Symmachiella macrocystis: one gene and its partner. The protein of the gene in region 2 binds, or shares a complex with, the protein of the main gene of each other region. Links are inferred from orthologs where the notes say so. Each region holds a gene or a part of one and is shown on either strand. Other genes may lie near its edges. The genes, in order: dnaX and holB.

Evidence for each region.
Region 1: holB (region 2) and dnaX share a complex: the UniProt entries of both Bacillus subtilis proteins name them as parts of the DNA clamp loading complex. The link is inferred for Symmachiella macrocystis from one-to-one orthologs.

What each region holds. Positions count from the first base shown.
Region 1 is NZ_SJPP01000001.1:4,290,806-4,298,845, reverse strand. What follows is about bases 3,390-6,350. They hold dnaX (DNA polymerase III subunit gamma/tau), read right to left. Parts: upstream 5,739-6,350; coding sequence 4,041-5,738; downstream 3,390-4,040. Other genes in these bases: CA54_RS16780 (DUF6655 family protein), read right to left, coding at 5,920-6,350; CA54_RS16790 (YbaB/EbfC family nucleoid-associated protein), read right to left, coding at 3,636-4,004; recR (recombination mediator RecR), read right to left, coding at 3,390-3,479. Also shown: CA54_RS16805 (hypothetical protein), read right to left, coding at 1-876; rpoN (RNA polymerase factor sigma-54), read right to left, coding at 1,271-2,809; more of recR, read right to left, coding at 2,880-3,389; more of CA54_RS16780, read right to left, coding at 6,351-6,705; CA54_RS16775 (hypothetical protein), read right to left, coding at 6,989-7,519; CA54_RS16770 (hypothetical protein), read right to left, coding at 7,703-7,921. UniProt on the Bacillus subtilis protein: Part of the beta sliding clamp loading complex, which hydrolyzes ATP to load the beta clamp onto primed DNA to form the DNA replication pre-initiation complex.
Region 2 is NZ_SJPP01000001.1:792,625-800,563, reverse strand. The notes cover bases 2,101-4,960. They hold holB (DNA polymerase III subunit delta'), read right to left. Parts: upstream 4,108-4,960; coding sequence 3,094-4,107; downstream 2,101-3,093. Other genes in these bases: CA54_RS03095 (hypothetical protein), read right to left, coding at 4,319-4,960; CA54_RS03105 (PSP1 domain-containing protein), read right to left, coding at 2,101-2,880. Also shown: 23S rRNA (guanosine(2251)-2'-O)-methyltransferase RlmB, read right to left, coding at 1-409; CA54_RS03115 (hypothetical protein), read right to left, coding at 439-945; CA54_RS03110 (Minf_1886 family protein), read right to left, coding at 1,176-1,580; more of CA54_RS03105, read right to left, coding at 2,014-2,100; more of CA54_RS03095, read right to left, coding at 4,961-5,296; CA54_RS03090 (hypothetical protein), read left to right, coding at 5,798-6,343; CA54_RS03085 (hypothetical protein), read left to right, coding at 6,430-6,957; CA54_RS03080 (hypothetical protein), read left to right, coding at 7,061-7,576; CA54_RS03075 (DUF1501 domain-containing protein), read right to left, coding at 7,673-7,939. UniProt on the Bacillus subtilis protein: DNA polymerase III is a complex, multichain enzyme responsible for most of the replicative synthesis in bacteria.

The DNA of each region.
Region 1 (8,040 bases), 3.5 Mb from region 2 along the record:
GAGATTGCGGCCGACGCCGAATCCTTCGGTTTGGATTTTCTTCCAGACGACCGGCTGTGGATTTGCCTTCTGCAGTTTTTGCAATTCCACTTCGCGCTGGGCGATTGCGTCCTCGACGCGCTGCAACTCCTTAGCCGTGGTCGTGACCTTGACCTGGTGATAACGGGTCGGCACATCTGCCATCAAACCGATCTTGCCCGATTCGTAGGTGGCGTCGGTGGCGGTCAGCGTCGGGCCGTCGATGAATTGGGCTTTAATGTTGTCACCATCGACTTGAATGCGGGCGACGAGTGGCTCACCCGGTTTCCAGTCGAATTTTTCGGATGCGAGAATGCGTTCAAACGGTTTGTGGTAAGCGGTCGCGTGCCTGACCATTTTGAGAATCGCCTGATCGCCATCGACACCGAAAAAGTAATAACAGCGATCATTGCGATAGCGAAACACGACGCCGCTTTGGTCGCGATCCGATTCGGGAACGAAGCGGACTTCACAAGTATAATCCTGCCAAGCGTCGTCGCCGGCAACGACCATGGGATGCGCGTGTTTGGTTTTGACGTTGTCATAGATCTGAGCTAAAACCGCTTCGCCCTCATGCTCAAAGACCTTCCACGCCCGCTGCGAGGTAATGCGCGAGGTGAAGGAGCTCACGCTCCAATGGCCTTTGGGAGCACTATCGGGCAGATAATGGTATTCGGTGTGCGCGCCGACAAGGCTGGAGAATTGCCCCGGTTTCAAATCGGCAAAACCGTCCTCCAACAAAATCTGTTCATCGGCGTTATCCTCAGCGGCGACTGCAACACTTGCAATAGCCACAACTGCCATCAGAGTGATAAACAGCACGGTACATTTGTGCCACTGCGATTGGGTCGTTTGCAACGTAGTATCCTCTCGGTGGGGAACATCAAGCACAGGCAAATTCCGTCACCATCGCGCGGACCGCCTCCCTATCAAACCTAATGAGATTGCAACGGGAAATCAAACGAGAGACGTTCCCGTGATGCGAGCCGTGGTGCACTTATCCTCTTTGCAGGAAAAGAAAGACTTACGCAAAACCGCGAAGGACGCAAAGGGGGGACCGGGATAATCCGATTGAAGAATGACAACTGCGTGGCGCGGAGATCGTTTTTGAAAATAAATTGCTTTAGCAGGTAGAACGCGAGCGACGTGAACTGCTGCTAACCGCATCGACATCGCAAATCTCTTTGAGAGCTTTACGACTTTGCGTGAGGCTTTTTTTGCGAATGACAGCAGACCAGCATCCCGGCGCGAATTAGTATTCGCGGCGCTGGCGGGACGAAGGGATGTCCATCGCCTTGCGGTACTTGGTGATCGTGCGGCGGGCGAGTTTGTAGCCATGTTTGGCTAACTCGACAACGAGAGCATCATCGCTGAGCGGTTGGCGTTTGTCCTCGGCGTCGACGATCTCACGCAGTTTGATGCGGATCACATCCCAGGCGACTTCCTCACCTTGGGAGTTGGTTGTGCCGCCGCCGAAGAACCGTTTGAGTGGGATAATCGAGCGGGGCGTTTGAATGTACTTATCGTCGACGGCGCGAGAGACGGTCGTGACGTGCACACCGACCACATCGGCAATCTGCTCCATTTTGAGCGGGACGATATACTCGGGCCCTTTGTCGAGAAATTCCGTCTGGTGATCGACAATGGCCTGCGAGACGCGTTTGAGCGTGGAGTATCGTTGTTCGACAGCATCGATGATCCAACGAGCCGCATTGATTTTGTGTTTGACGTATTCCTTGGTCGCCGCATCGGCATCGCCGGCGAGTAGTTCTTGGTATTTGCGACTGATTGTCAGATTGGGCGTGTATTCACGTTCCAAGCGGATCGTGTATTTTCCTTCGTCATCTTTTTCGATGTAGACATCCGGCACAATGCTTTGCGCGGGGGCGGCGTCGAATCCGCGTCCCGGCCAAGGATTAAGATGCCGCAATTGCTCACAGGCTTCTTTGATCACATCTAGCGAATAGCCGGTTTTACGCTCAATCACCGGGAGCCGGTTTTGATAGAGGTCGTCGAGATGCGAGGTAATTAAGGCGATCAACACATCGCGATAAGGAGTGTCATCGTCGATTTGCAGCAGCAGGCATTCCTTCAGGTCCCGCGCGCCGACGCCGCGTGGTTCGAGCTTTTGAATCAACGAGAGCGCGGATTGCGCATCATCGGGAGAAATCCGCACGCTGTAGACTTCGATCATCTCCTGTAGTGAATCGTGCGGCGCTCCGTTTTGCCCAACGATCGGCGTGCCGCGCGGATTGTCCGGCAACCGGCCATTGTCGTCGAGGTTTTGAATCAGGAACTCGCCGAATTCGCGAACAGAGGGTGAGCAATTGAAAAAGTGAAACTGCTCCAACAGGTTTTCTTGCAGCGACTCGGGGCGCGACTCGATATTGGTAATCGTGTCGTGTTTGCTACTGCTAAGATCGTCGATTCGATTTGCCGAGGGGTTGGTCGAGGAAAAATGGTCGGGCCATTCTTTCGACATTTCCATCAAGCGTTCGAAGTCAGCTTCGTTGTTTTTGTCGTTGTCGACAACAAGTTCCTTGCGTTCGAAGTCGGCGGACTCGCGGTCGTCGCGGTCGCGGTCCCGTTCGAATTGCAATTCTGAATCCGACATGTCGGCAGCGGTATCGGGAACCGCCTGCTCGAGCAAAATGTTCTCGGAAAGCTCTTGATCGATGCGTTCCTTGAGCGCCATGACCGGCAACTGCAGGATTTCCATGGACTGAATCATCCGCGGGGCCAGCTTCATTTGCTGGCTCATCTTCATCTGTTGCGAAATATTCAGTTGCATTTTGAAACCGCTTCAGCGAGGGACGAACTCAAAGTTTTCCGTTTATTAGTGTTGACGTATTACGATGGAATTAAAAAGGTTGTCGGCCCCGCATGGCATCAGCCAGGACTTCGCGGTTAGAGAACTCTAGCACGCTTCCTGCGGCAATTCCCCGCGCCAGACGGGTGATTTTTACTGGCAGGTCATCCAGAACGTTACTGATGTACAAAGCTGTCCCGTCCCCTTCGAGTGTAGGATTCGTGGCCATCACGATTTCCGTTACAGGTGTATCTTTCACGCGGCGAATCAGGGCATCAACAGTCAGTTGTTCCGGCCCGACCCCTTCCAAGGGAGAAATCCGGCCTTGGAGGACGTGGTAGCGGCCGCCGAATACGCCGGCAGCCTCGACGGCCATCAAGTCACGAGGCAGTTCCACCACACAAACCACCTGTGGATCGCGCCGCGAATCGGAACAAATACTACAAGTCTCTTCATCCGTTAAATTGAAACAGACAGAGCAGGGACGCACAGTCTGTTTGACCTGCTCAATGGCTCGCGACAATTGCAGGGCATCGTCGGAGGAAGATTGCAAAATGTAATGCGCCAAGCGTTCGGCCGATTTGCGGCCGATGCCGGGAAGGGCTTGGAATTGATCGATCAAGTTTTCGACCGCCGGTCCATACGGATTCACAATCGCACCATTATTCCCTGGCTTATGGCCCCAGCTGAGCCGATCCCTAAAACCCGCGCGGTTGAGCTTCGCCACAGTCAGTCTCGAAGTGCGTTTTCCGAGCACTGTGGATGTGGGAGAAGTCTCACGCGGTTGAACAATCGCCACCGTGGCAGACTACGTCTTTGGATTTCCTCCTCCCAAACCGAGTTGCGACAGTGCGTCACCCAGCCCGGGAAGATTCATGTCACCGGTCAGTCCGGCCATCTCAGTCGCTGTTGCTTCCTGCACTTTTTTCAGCGCCTGATTGGTGGCAGACACGACGAGGTCTTCCAGCATTTCGCGATCGCCATCGTCAATCAGCGATTGTTCGATCTTGCAGCTGACAATCTGTTGTTTCCCGGTGACTTCCACGGTCACCATCCCGCCACCGGCACTTCCCTCGGCGCGGATTTTGCCCAGATTTTCTTGCATGTCGCTCATGCGCGATTGCATTTCCTGCGCGTTTTTCATCAACGACGCCAGGTTTCCCAAACCTTTTAACATTGGACTCGCTTCCTTCACATTGATCAGGTGCCGCGGTCAACGTTCTTCGACTTTCACCACCGTCGCGTTGAACACGGTCATGGCTTTCTTCACCAAGGGGTCATTCTCGGGGTCAATCCGATGTTTGGTGCCCGTAGGTGATGCCTTTTTCTCGTCTGGTATTGTGGCTGGAGATGGGTCATCCGCCAATTTCAGGGTAATTCCCACCTTTCGCCCAACGACTTCCTCAAGTGCGGCCTCCAGCCGACTCATCTGCTCGCGGCGTTGGCAGTACTCGAGATTGAAATGATAGCTCTTAGGGAAGGATATTTCCAGTGCGTTTGGCCCGATAATTGCTATTCCCGAGGCGCGTTGAACATTGGTTTTTACCATATCCGGAACCCTCGTAAGGACTTCCGCCCATATTTCCTCTTCCGAACCTGTTTGAAAATCGATGGTTGGCCGAGTTTCTAGAGCGGGAATAGCCTCTGAGAGAGTCTCAGCGGGGGGTGGGTCCGTTTTTTTTTGAGGTGGGGGCGCGGATGTTAGATTCGCCGCCGGAGGCTGCCGAGTTGGTGCTGTTCCATTCGTAGCGGGGAGATTGACTGCGCCCGATTTGACCTGCCGGATTAGGTCGGATAGGTCGTGTAGGTGTTGTAGTAGCGACATCCGCACCAGCGCCAATTCGGCCAAGGCGCGCCCATAGGCGACCCGCTGCATACGGCCTTTGGCTTCCGAAAGGATCTCCATCGCGGCCACGATCGTCTCCAAGCCCCACCGTTTTGCCTGTTCGACCAGTTGGGGTCGCAGTTCGGGGGAGACCGAACTGAGCCGGACCTGCTCTGCTCCGGCTGCCAAGACCATCAAGTCGCGAAGATAGTCCAACAACTGTGTCGTGACTTCGCCGAGTTGAATCCCCTCTTCCAAGGCTGCGTCGAGCGTCTGGAGTGCTGCCCCCTTCTCGCCGGAAATCACCGCTTCAAACACTTCCACCAACCGCTGATCGTCAGCCGTGCCAAACAGACGATGCACGTCGGCCGGGGTAATCGGATCGCCACCAAAGGCGAGCAGTTGGTCGAATAACGATTGGCTGTCCCGCATCGACCCAGCGGCGCGGCGGGCGATCAATTCAATGGCGGCATCTTCGACCGCAATCCCTTCAGCCTCGGCAATCTGCTTGAGTCGCACGCTGATGTTGGGCGTGTCGATCGTCCCGAAGTCAAACCGCTGACAGCGTGAGAGAATCGTGTCGGGCAGCTTGTTCGGTTCGGTTGTGCAGAAGATGAATTTGACGGTCGGGGGCGGCTCTTCTAGCGTCTTGAGCAGTGCATTAAACGCCTCCCGCGTGAGCATGTGGACTTCGTCGATGATGTAGACCTTATAGCGGGTCCGCATCGATTTGACGTTTACGTTCGCTCGCAAGGACCGGATGTCCTCGATACCGCGGTTCGACGCTCCGTCGATTTCCAGCACATCGACGTCGGTCCCGGCGGAGATGCCCAGGCAGATTTCGCAGGTATTGCAGGGGTCGCCGTCTTGCACGTTTGGGCAGTTGAGCGATTTGGCCAAAATCCGCGCCGTCGACGTCTTGCCGACGCCCCGTGCGCCGGTAAACAAATAGGCGTGCGCAACACGGCTACTGGAAATGGCATTGCGCAGCGCCTGTGCCACCATGCCTTGGCCGACGACTTCGTCGAAAGTCTGCGGACGAAAACGGCGGGCGAGGACTGTATATTCGGAGTTGGGTGTTTGCATCGTCACGACATACGGGAGATACGGAATGTTTTAAAGGCCAACCGGCACCACTGCTGTGTCCGGTCCGTCCTTATTGTCGCATTCCCGTCGTCGCAAGCAACGTCGCGGTAGAAATAATCAGAAAAACGGCGCGGAATCTTGCTGATACCGCGCCGTTTGGAATTCTAAGATTGTTCGATTTTTATTTGAGAACAGGAATTTCATTCCCGGCCGGTTGGATAGAAACTTTTCCAGAATCCAGCTCAGAGGGTGGCGGCGCCAATTCCGGCATCTCATATTTGGGCGTTTCCGGCTCATCCTTGCGTGCGAATTGGGGCACTGAAAGCGCGGGCATCGCTAGCTTGGGCAACTGTGGAGGAGCTTCGCCCGCCCAACGGATGGGACCATCTGTTCCATCGCGCTGCATCGGACCGACACCCAAGGCCCAAACGCTTTTGGCCAGTTTGTTGGAGATCTTGGTATCGGAACTCCAGACGAGGTTGCCTTCGGTGCGGTGATAGGCAAACAGTCCGATTTTGGCTTCGCCCAATTGATTGGTCTTTTTGTACAAAGCCATTTCTGGAAGCGACGCCGGCATGCCGGGGATGCCTGCTCCGAGCGACGACTCGGGGATACCGATCAACAGATCGTGGTGATCCGTGCCGATGACACCGGCGCGGGCTTCGACGACGTATTCCGCTTCTTCTTTTTTCTCCAACACATAGCAACCATTTCTCAGCAAGTGATATTTCAAGCTGCTGATCAAGTACTTTTGTTGTACACTGTCGTCGATGTTGCTGGTGTCGAAGTAGACTTTTTGATGGGCCAACGGACTCACGTCGATGCTATTAACAGATTCGTCAATCGCGTTGGAAATCAATCGTTGCTCGGTGGCGGTGCGGGGGGTATCGGACCACCGCGTCGTCCCACATCCGCCCAAGCAGGCTGCAAGAAAGACAAGGGATACAATTTGAGTCGGTTGATTCATAACGTAATGCTCGCGCCGGCGCAAAGATCGCCGCGCTTTTTGAGAGAAGAGAGATGATTGATACGAAAGTTGAGAGGAGAGAGGGCGGATTTTCGCCATTTCGCAGGCTCGGTCAATAGCGATCAACCAAGAAACGTCAACTTACGATCATCTCGAATAGCAGATTACGTTGCCGCGATTCATTTGCCGATCCACGCCCCAAATCCCCTAAGGCGTAACAACAAATGGGAGCGCGGCCTGCCCCACCTGCATTAGCAAGTGAATTGGCAAATATCGGCTGCAATCAATCCCAACGGCGTTGCGGTTGTGGTTCTTGGGCGACTTGCGCGCCGGGAAGATCCTTTAGCGCGTTGCGCAATTCGACGGTCAACTGCTGGTTTTCCAGCATTTTCCAAGCCAAGTTGACGCGATTGTCGACGCGGGCGACTTTCCACAAACCGGTCGACGAGCGGCGCAATTCGATTTGCGAATTGACGAACGGCATGCCGGCATGCCGAAATACCGAATCGGCGGTGGCGGTATCCCCTTGGACGCGGACCGATTTGAGATCAAACGTCAACTCGCCGTTCTCGCTAGCATTTGCCGGCGGCGGAGCCCAAGCCGCTGCGTAATCGTCCGCCACGACTGCCACCTGTTCGCGCAATTCAGGGGTCATTAAACGGAGAACCGTGGGACGGTCGTTGGATTTGACCGCTTCAAGAAATTCCGTGGCGACGTGCGTGGGCTGCTGGTTGGTTCGCCACTGTTGTATACCGGCGAAGATCAGCAGCAGTCCGCCACCGACGAGTGCCACGTTCCACAATTTCGGTGTCACTCGACCATCTCCAGAGGCGGAAAATGCAATGGAAAGCCAATGGCTCGCACAGCCCGCTGCAATCTCTAACAACAGTCGAGACCGGGTCACACTAGTGGCTTGATGCCGACTGGTGTTTTCACCCGGGGTCCGATCGCACTGGCGGACAAGCCGCCAGTGGCACCCATCTATGACAAGAGATGATCAGGCGCTGGGACGGAGATTCCAATAGGCGGAAAGCACATCGTATAAGTCGGCGGAGATTTGGACTTCGTCGTTATCGAAGTCGTGCAACCAAGCGCGGTCGGCTTGGACAGCTTCAGCCAGAATATGGGTGATCTCGCTCAACTTAACGGTCATGCCTGGTTCGGCGACGGCGGTACCTTCGTCTTCACCAGTAAATAATCTCAGTCGATGACGCATATCTCAATGTCTTTCCATGACAACTGTGAGGTTTTGTTAATTCGTTTCCCCCCACCGCCCTTGCGGGCGACGCGCCGTTTTGCGTTGCGAGTTTGAGTGCCAGATCCATCTAGAATCTC
Region 2 (7,939 bases):
CTCCGAAATTGTACGCGTCCTGCATCGCATCCAAAATTAAATACAGCGGGTTTTGAACCGGACTTTGCAGCAGGTCTTCGGCCGGCGTGTAAGGGAAAGTCCCCATCTTGGCGAGATAACCTTGGTGGTCCTTGGTTTTGGCCAATTGGGTCAAGCGGGTGGCTGATTCCACGAGCACCGGAACCTGGTGATGGTCGGCGAGGCTTTGCAGTCGCAACAGTTCTTCCTCGTCCAGGCGGTCGGCCAAACGAATTTCGTGAATGGGCCATCGATTGGCTTCGAGCGTTTGCCGTACCAGGTGCCGTCCCCATAGCCAACATCGCTGATGATTTCCCAACAACGCATCTCGCCGTTTTTTTGCAGCTGCCACTGCGGTCCCTTTCCAAACGCTGGCTACTTCGCCAGCCAACCAGTTTCGCTCTGCTCCGAGCCTCAGTTTTATGGTGTGAGCCGTTTGCTGATTTCGACGAGAACGTTGTCGAGTTGCGATCTGACTTCGCTCGTGGCGGGATAAACGACACGGCCCCGTTCGTCTTTTGTGATGGCCACAACATCGAACTCGCCATTAAGCCGTTTTAGAGGCATCACATAGGAGTTGCCGGCGGACAGATTGGAAATTTCCGAGAGACCGACGACGGTGAGTTCTTTTTCGGGGAATATCCCGTACATCGTTTCGGCAACGCTCACGCGGCCGGTGGATGAATCAGCGACATTGCCAATGATCACCAAGTCTGCGTCAGCGAATTGGCGGCGGTTGAGCGTGATTGGATTGGAGCTTAGCCCGGCCAAGGCCAACAGGCCGGCGATCCAGACGACCCACACGATTATACCGACGACTAATCTTGTTTTTGAACGCGGCAAAACGGCGTTTTGTTCTTCCATGCCCACGGGCGGCAGTGCTGCAGAGTCTTGTTTTTGAGCCGCCTGGCGGCGATGTCGTGACAACGTGCTTTCCTTCCCTGCAACGCACGATTTCCGAAATGCTGGCTGGAACGCAACTCTCGGGATCGAACAGATATCAACTCAAGTGGATGCGGTCACCGCTCCGGGATTTTGCCTCAGTGCGATTTTGCCGCAGTGGAGCCTTGGTTAGCCCAGAAACGCCGGCATCTTGATGGCTAGGCGACACTTTTCCCCGCGGAGAAACACGCTGTAAATTTCGAGCGGAAGCACCGTTAGTTTGGAGAGAAGGCGCGGCTGACATCGATGACGTATTGATCGTCGAATGCTTCTTCAAAATCGAAGACGTCGCAAAAATCCTCCAAACGATCATCGTCGGTCTTCTTCATGTCTCCGCTTTCGATCAATTCGAAGACAATCTTCCCGAAATCTTCCGTCGTAAAGATTCCCCAGCTATTAAAGACGGTGCGGGCCAACATGCCGAACTGTTCTTGGGCGTATTGGCGAATGCCGTTGACCAGTTCCTGTCCGGAGATATGGGCCTCCGCTTCGGAAAAATGGACGCCGGTTGCGGGGGGATGGCGAAACAGATTTTGCGAATATCGCAAAGCCGGGAAAATGAACCGATACGCATTGGAATCGTAACGGCGTCTGATCGTTGTCTTTGATGTCGTTGTCATGGCTTGCGTAGTACACTTCCGTTCCCGGTTTCACAGCGAATTTTTATTGCTATGAACTTTGGCCAGGCGATGTTTTCGGAGACTCTTTATTTACGCGAAATTCCAAGTCCTCAGACTTTCCAAACAAACGCTGTCCTCACCGCCTGCGACGATTCAGGGTTTCAACACTTTGACGATCTCCAACGGCAGGTTTCACCGATTGTCTGTGGCGGCGTACGTGTTCATCATAACCGGATAGGGGATGCAATTTGAATGCAAATCTTGACTTTTTCTTAAGATACCCTGGCAGGTAAAAAAATCCGCCTCATGGTTGCCGGTGTCCCCCGAGACTTCCAGCAGTTCCCAGACGTTAAGGTTTCAGGTTTGCAAGTTGGTTGTCTCAACTCGAACAATGAAGCGTCTGTTGAGCGACTGTGCATTAATGCGGCAATTTTTACTCAGCTGGCTTGACCGCCTCGGCCGGTTTGGAGCGTTTGACGACTGTCACGATCTCGCTTTCATCAACCATAATGCGGCGTTGATCTTCATATTGAATCAACAACTTCCTGGCCAGGATTTCTTGGCGTAACACCTTACCCTGTCCTTGTTTAGTGACAACCATGTTTCCCACGGCGGGCAACTCCCGGCGGATTTCCTGATACGTATCGTATTCGTACCGCAAGCAGCACTTGAGCCGTCCGCAACGGCCGGAAATCTTTGTTGGGTCCAAAGTGGCTCGTTGGACTTTGGCCATTTTCATGGAAACCGGCGGCATCTGGGTGAGATGCGTATTGCAACAGACTGGTTTGCCGCAGTCGCCGTAATCCGCAAGCAACTTGGCTTCGTCGCGGACACCGATTTGCCGCATTTCGATCCGCGTGTGGAATTTCTTTGCCAGCGCTTTGACCAACTCCCGAAAATCGACCCGCTTTTCCGCCAAGTAGAAAAAGACGATCCGTTCCCCGCCGAGCACGTGCTCGACATCGATGAGTTCCATTTGCAGCTTGCGCTCGCGGATCATTTCCGCGCAATCGTGGAATTCAATCCGCTCCTTTTCGTGCAACTCTCCGCTGGATTGCTCGTCCTCGAGAGTGGCAAAGCGGACAATATGGCCTTTGGTTTCGGATGAGGGCAAAAACTTAACGGCGCGTTCGGTCGCTTCGCAAAGAACCTCGCCCAATTCCATTCCCCGGTCGCTACGGACGACCACGGAATCACTGCGGGCATAGGTTTGCGGACCTTTTACCGAAAAGGGTGCGACGTGACGGATTAACCCATAGCGAACGACGTAACGACTCGGCATGGTGATCTCAATAGACATGTATAAATTTCAATACGAAGCCGTCGCTGTCAGTCGTGCATCGTTTATCCCGATGCATTCAAGTGGCGGCACGTATTGAAAATTGTGGAAAGGCAAAAATCCCAATGGGCATTATAGGCCCATCGCTGCGGCAATTGCCATCGTGGCAGAAAATGCCGCATTGTCAGCTGCAGGGAAGGGCATCACCGTGGTCGGGGGAATAGCGCCGGATGGTCAGGCGGTCGTACGTGCTGCGCGGCCGACTCGTCCCAGGTCGTCGAACAGTGCTTCCATGCACAATGCGACCGACATGCTGCGATCCAAGTGCAATTGCGCTGTCACGGCGCGTTCGATGGCGGCGCCGATCACTTCCGCCTGTTCCGGGTCGATTTCGGAAGCCTCTGCAAGCGAGAGGCGGTAGTACTCGATACAAAACCGGATCATCCAAGCGGCCCGTTGTCGTTGCGCCGCCGCGTCTGAACCGGCCGCTTCGATACATTCCATGACCTGGGCTGCTGTATTTACGCTGTGAAAACGTTCCGAAGCGAGTGCGGCAAACAATGTCCGCCGATGCTCCAATAGTTCAGAGTCTCCCAGTTGCGCTGCGGTGGCCAAACTGCCGTCGCTCAGTGCGGCTATTTCAGCGGCGAGCTCGGGAGAGTCGGTGATTTCGTTCTCCAAGATTAAAGCGGTCACGTCTTCGGAGGAGAGGGGGGCAAAACGAATCGTTTGGCAGCGCGAGCGAATCGTGGGCAATAGCTGCTCGAGATTGGTGGCGATTAGCACGATCAAAGAACCGTGCGGCGGTTCCTCCAAAGTTTTTAGCAAGGCGTTGGCGCTCTCAACTCGCATTTTGTCGGCGTCATCAATGACGGCGATTTTGCGGTCGGCCGACATCGGCTTGAGGGACAAGTCGTGGCATAAGCCTTCCTTGCCGCGATTCTCTTTGGGGCCGATAAACTGTTCGATCAATAGTTCGCGTTTAGTCGGCAGAAGTTGCACGCGAGAAAAATCGGGGTGCGCGCCGCTGGCCATCTGTTTGCAAGCCGGGCAGACTCCGCAGGGATCGAGGTCCGTGATGGGGTGGGTCTGACAAAAGAGTGCCTGCGCTAAAGTCGTCGCGAAGGTCTGTTTGCCAACCCCCTCAGGCCCCACAAACAGATACGCCTGTCCCAGTCGACCACGCGACAGCGTGCGACGAAACATTTCGATTTGCTGTGTATGTCCGCGTAGTTGTTCCCAGCCCATCAGCCTGCCGTCCTTCGTGACCGCAGGCCTCGCATTTGGAAAACAGAGCGAAAGGTCGCGGCGTCTGCGGTATTGAATTTCAATCGCAGAGAGTATCACGTCGAGATGGCAGGAACAACTGGCGCTGGAGTGGGACGATCACCTGTTGTGCGGGAACCCCTCACCCCAGCCCTCTCTCAGAGGGAGAGGGGGGGGTGTTTTTCCGGTGGGTTTATTTCCGTGACATGTACATCGCCGAGGCATCGATGATCCAGGGGGTGGACCAGGTGCGGCCGTCGTTGGCGTTGCAGACGTCGAAAAAGTAAGTGTTGAATCGCACGCACCTGTAATCGTGATAGTTGTGCGAGGCGATGTGGTCGGCGGGGGTGAGGTTTTCGACACCCGGTTTTCCGTAGTAGTGAATCCGTCCATCAGGAGTGAACGACATGCCGATCGTCCACCAGCCGGTTTGTTTGATTTGCGGACCGGTGTAGTCGTAGCCCCGTTCATCGGCGCGGATGATAAAGTAGGCGGAGTCTTCTTTGTAGCCGTTGGTCTTGCTGTTGAATTGAATGAACATACCGGGATAGAGCGTTTCGCTTTCCGTTCCGCCGCTAAACCGGGATCGGAAACCAAACAAGCCGCGTTTACGAGAACCGCCCCGCGTGGAACGCTGCGCCAGGACACTGGCGCGAAATCCAAACGAGGTTCCGGTCCGGTTTTCCCATTTGTCGAACTCGGGAATGTAGAGCCGGACCACCACGTTGGGTGACCAAGCCACCGGAACAAATCCGCCTAAGGCATTAGTCACATCGACTAACAGGTCGTCCTGTTGCCATTTGCGCGATGAGTAACCGGGGATGCCGGAATTCAATGTTTGCATCAACATCGCGCCGGTGCTGCCGGGAAGTCCGCCCGCCGGAGGGGTGACGCGTTTGATGACATCGGGTTGTCCGCGCTTGAGACTTTCGAACCATTTGCTGTTGTTCGACTTGCCGGAGGGATACCGGGTTTGTTTGTCGATGTTGCTGCTACTCTTGGGGAAATTGTGCGTGAAGACCCATTGGGTATCTTCAAAGTCGTCGCTAGCCTTCGCTTGGAAGGTGCCGGTTCCGGGGACGACTTGAGCCGACGCGGTTCCGCAGAGAACCGTTACCGTCAAAGCCGAACAAATAGTCGCCGCGAGCGACCTAGCAAACGAAATTCGCATGGTATCCATCCCAAATCTCAATTGGCGGTTATGTGCATTTCCCAGAAAGAGAGCGTGGGCACTCTCTTACAACTGGTTCTAGTACTCCTTTGAAATATCGGAACAGTAAACGGGAGATCGTAAAGGATGTTTGTCGGCACAATCGCGTTTGTCGGAACCTGCTGACCGTGCGCGGAAAATTTTGACATTCACGTCCTTCAACCTAGCGGAGGGTGCAGATGTGCCCGGCATTTGAGCAACAATTATCAAATGTACGGTAGGTCCCTGCAAGTTGTTTCAAAACTCTCTGACCCCTCCCGGTGACACTGATCTGAAATTTTCGAGAACTAACGCAACCGGGTTTTGAAACTGCTCGCAAGGCAGACCGCTGCGGTCGCCCGGATTGCAAAATCGGAGAAAAAAAGTTGTGGATTTTCAGATTAACCACCAGTAACATGCGGATAGTACGTTGTCCCAACGGGACTCGCCGGATTGTTTTAGCCTCGCTTAGGGAATTGATGGATGTCTATTACGGTGCGCTGCCCGTGCGGTAAGGCCTATAAGGTGGCTGACAAACTTGCCGGCAAAAAAATCAAATGCAAGTCGTGCGACAAGGTTTTGGCGATTGCGCAGCCGCGTGCCAAAACGAAACGGGAAGTAGCTTCCAGCGACGACGATTCTGGTTTTTTGGATGTGGATCTGGATGCCGAGTATTCGCAGATGACGGCAGTCAAACGCGCGCGTCCTCGACAGGACGAATCGGAAAGCCAATTTGCCGATCCATTCGAAAGGCGCGGTCTGGCCGCTGCCGGCCTCGATGTCTCCCAGAATAAAGAGCCTCGCTTTTTTATTCCGTCGATGCCCCGCGTAGAAAAAGTAGTCAGCAAACTGATTCCCTTAATGGGCGTCGTTTTGGGTTTGTTGATGATCTTCGGCACCTACCTGATTTCAGTGCATTACGGATATTTCTGGCCGTTTCTCGGGGCAGCGGGAATTGTTGTATCCATCGTTAGCTTGAACTTGCTCTTCAAAAAAGAAGAAGAAGAGGAAGAAGCAGAGACAGAATAAACCGCTCCAGCTCAATGGCACCGGCGCTTCCCTGTCGGAATCCACCGACAGATCCACTTTGACCATCGCTCGGGAAGAATTTAGACATGACCATTTCTGTACCTTGCTCGTGTGGCAAGTCTTATAAAGTCGCCGATAAACTTGCCGGGAAGAAATTCAAGTGCAAGGCGTGCGACAAGGTGTTGGCCATCCGCCGCCCGGCAGCGCGAGCGAAAGTGAAAGCGAAAAAGGCCAAGACGGATGAGGACTCGGATTTTTTGGACATGGACCTCGATTCCGAGTTTTCACAAATGGCAGCCGTTGAGCGGCCGCGGTCGGACAGCTATGAGGAGGAAGAGTCGCCTTTTCTAGATGCCCGTACCCGGCGTGAACCGCGCGTCGCCGATTTGAACAAAACCGATGCGGAACTGGCGGACAAGTATATTCCTCAGCCATCCAACGTTGAGAAAACAGCGAAGGTCTTATTGGCAATGGCGGGGATAGTTTTAGGTATCGGTATGGTGATCGGCACGTGGCTTCTGTGGTCGACACAGGGCATCCGCTGGCGCGGCCTGGGCGCGATTGGAATCTTTTTCATTATCGGCGGGGTGAGGATGTTGATCGACAGCGATTGAATTGGGGCAATTTTAAACCCGTTTCAGTTACAAATTCTCGCCTGCCCTATGAGTGCTGGCATTAGCGGATTTCCTTGGACCTCTGCTTGGGAAGTAGTAGGACATGACCATTTCCGTACCTTGCTCGTGCGGCAAGACTTATAAAGTTGCTGATAAACTCGCCGGGAAGAAATTCAAGTGCAAGGCGTGCGACAAGGTGTTGGCCATCCGCCGCCCGGCAGCGCGAGCGAAAGTGAAAGCGAAAAAGGCCAAGACGGATGAGGACTCGGATTTTTTGGACATGGACCTTGATTCCGAATTTTCACAAATGGCAGCCGTTGAGCGGCCGGCTTACGACGAGGAGGATGACGACGAATGGGACATGGCCCAGGAACGCGACTATCGTTTTCCCAACGGCGATCCGTCCAAGGCCACATCAATGCCTCATTCCCAACAATACGGAGATGGCGTTGAACGGACGGCGGCGATTGTGTTTGGAGTGGCGGGAATTCTTATCGGAGTTGGCCTGATCGGCGGCGGGATTTACTTGCGGGTCAATCACGGTTGGCGAATCCGCGGATTCATCGGTCTGGGGATCATATCCTTTTTCAGTGGCGTGGGAGCTTTGTTCAAGAAATAAATAATCCCGGCGCGGAGTGATATTCACCGTTGCAGAACATACTTATGAGCCACGGATAAAAAAACTCCGGGCTTCAGGACAACGCCTACTAAGGGACTACGTCGAAGGCAACAGCAATCGTTCAATCGGCGAGCCTTCGCAAAGTGCCAAGGGGCGGCCGATGGGGGTGATGACTTCTTGGGCGTATTCGACTCCGAGCACGGCGAGGATGGTGGCGTATAAATCGGGGACCTCGATCGGGTCGACGGGATCTTTTTTGGCGCCGGTGGGATCTGTTTCGCCGATTACAACGCCGCTGCGCAATCCCCCGCCGCCGAGAAGTGCGGAAAAACCGGTGGGCCAGTGGTCGCGGCCGTCGAGAGC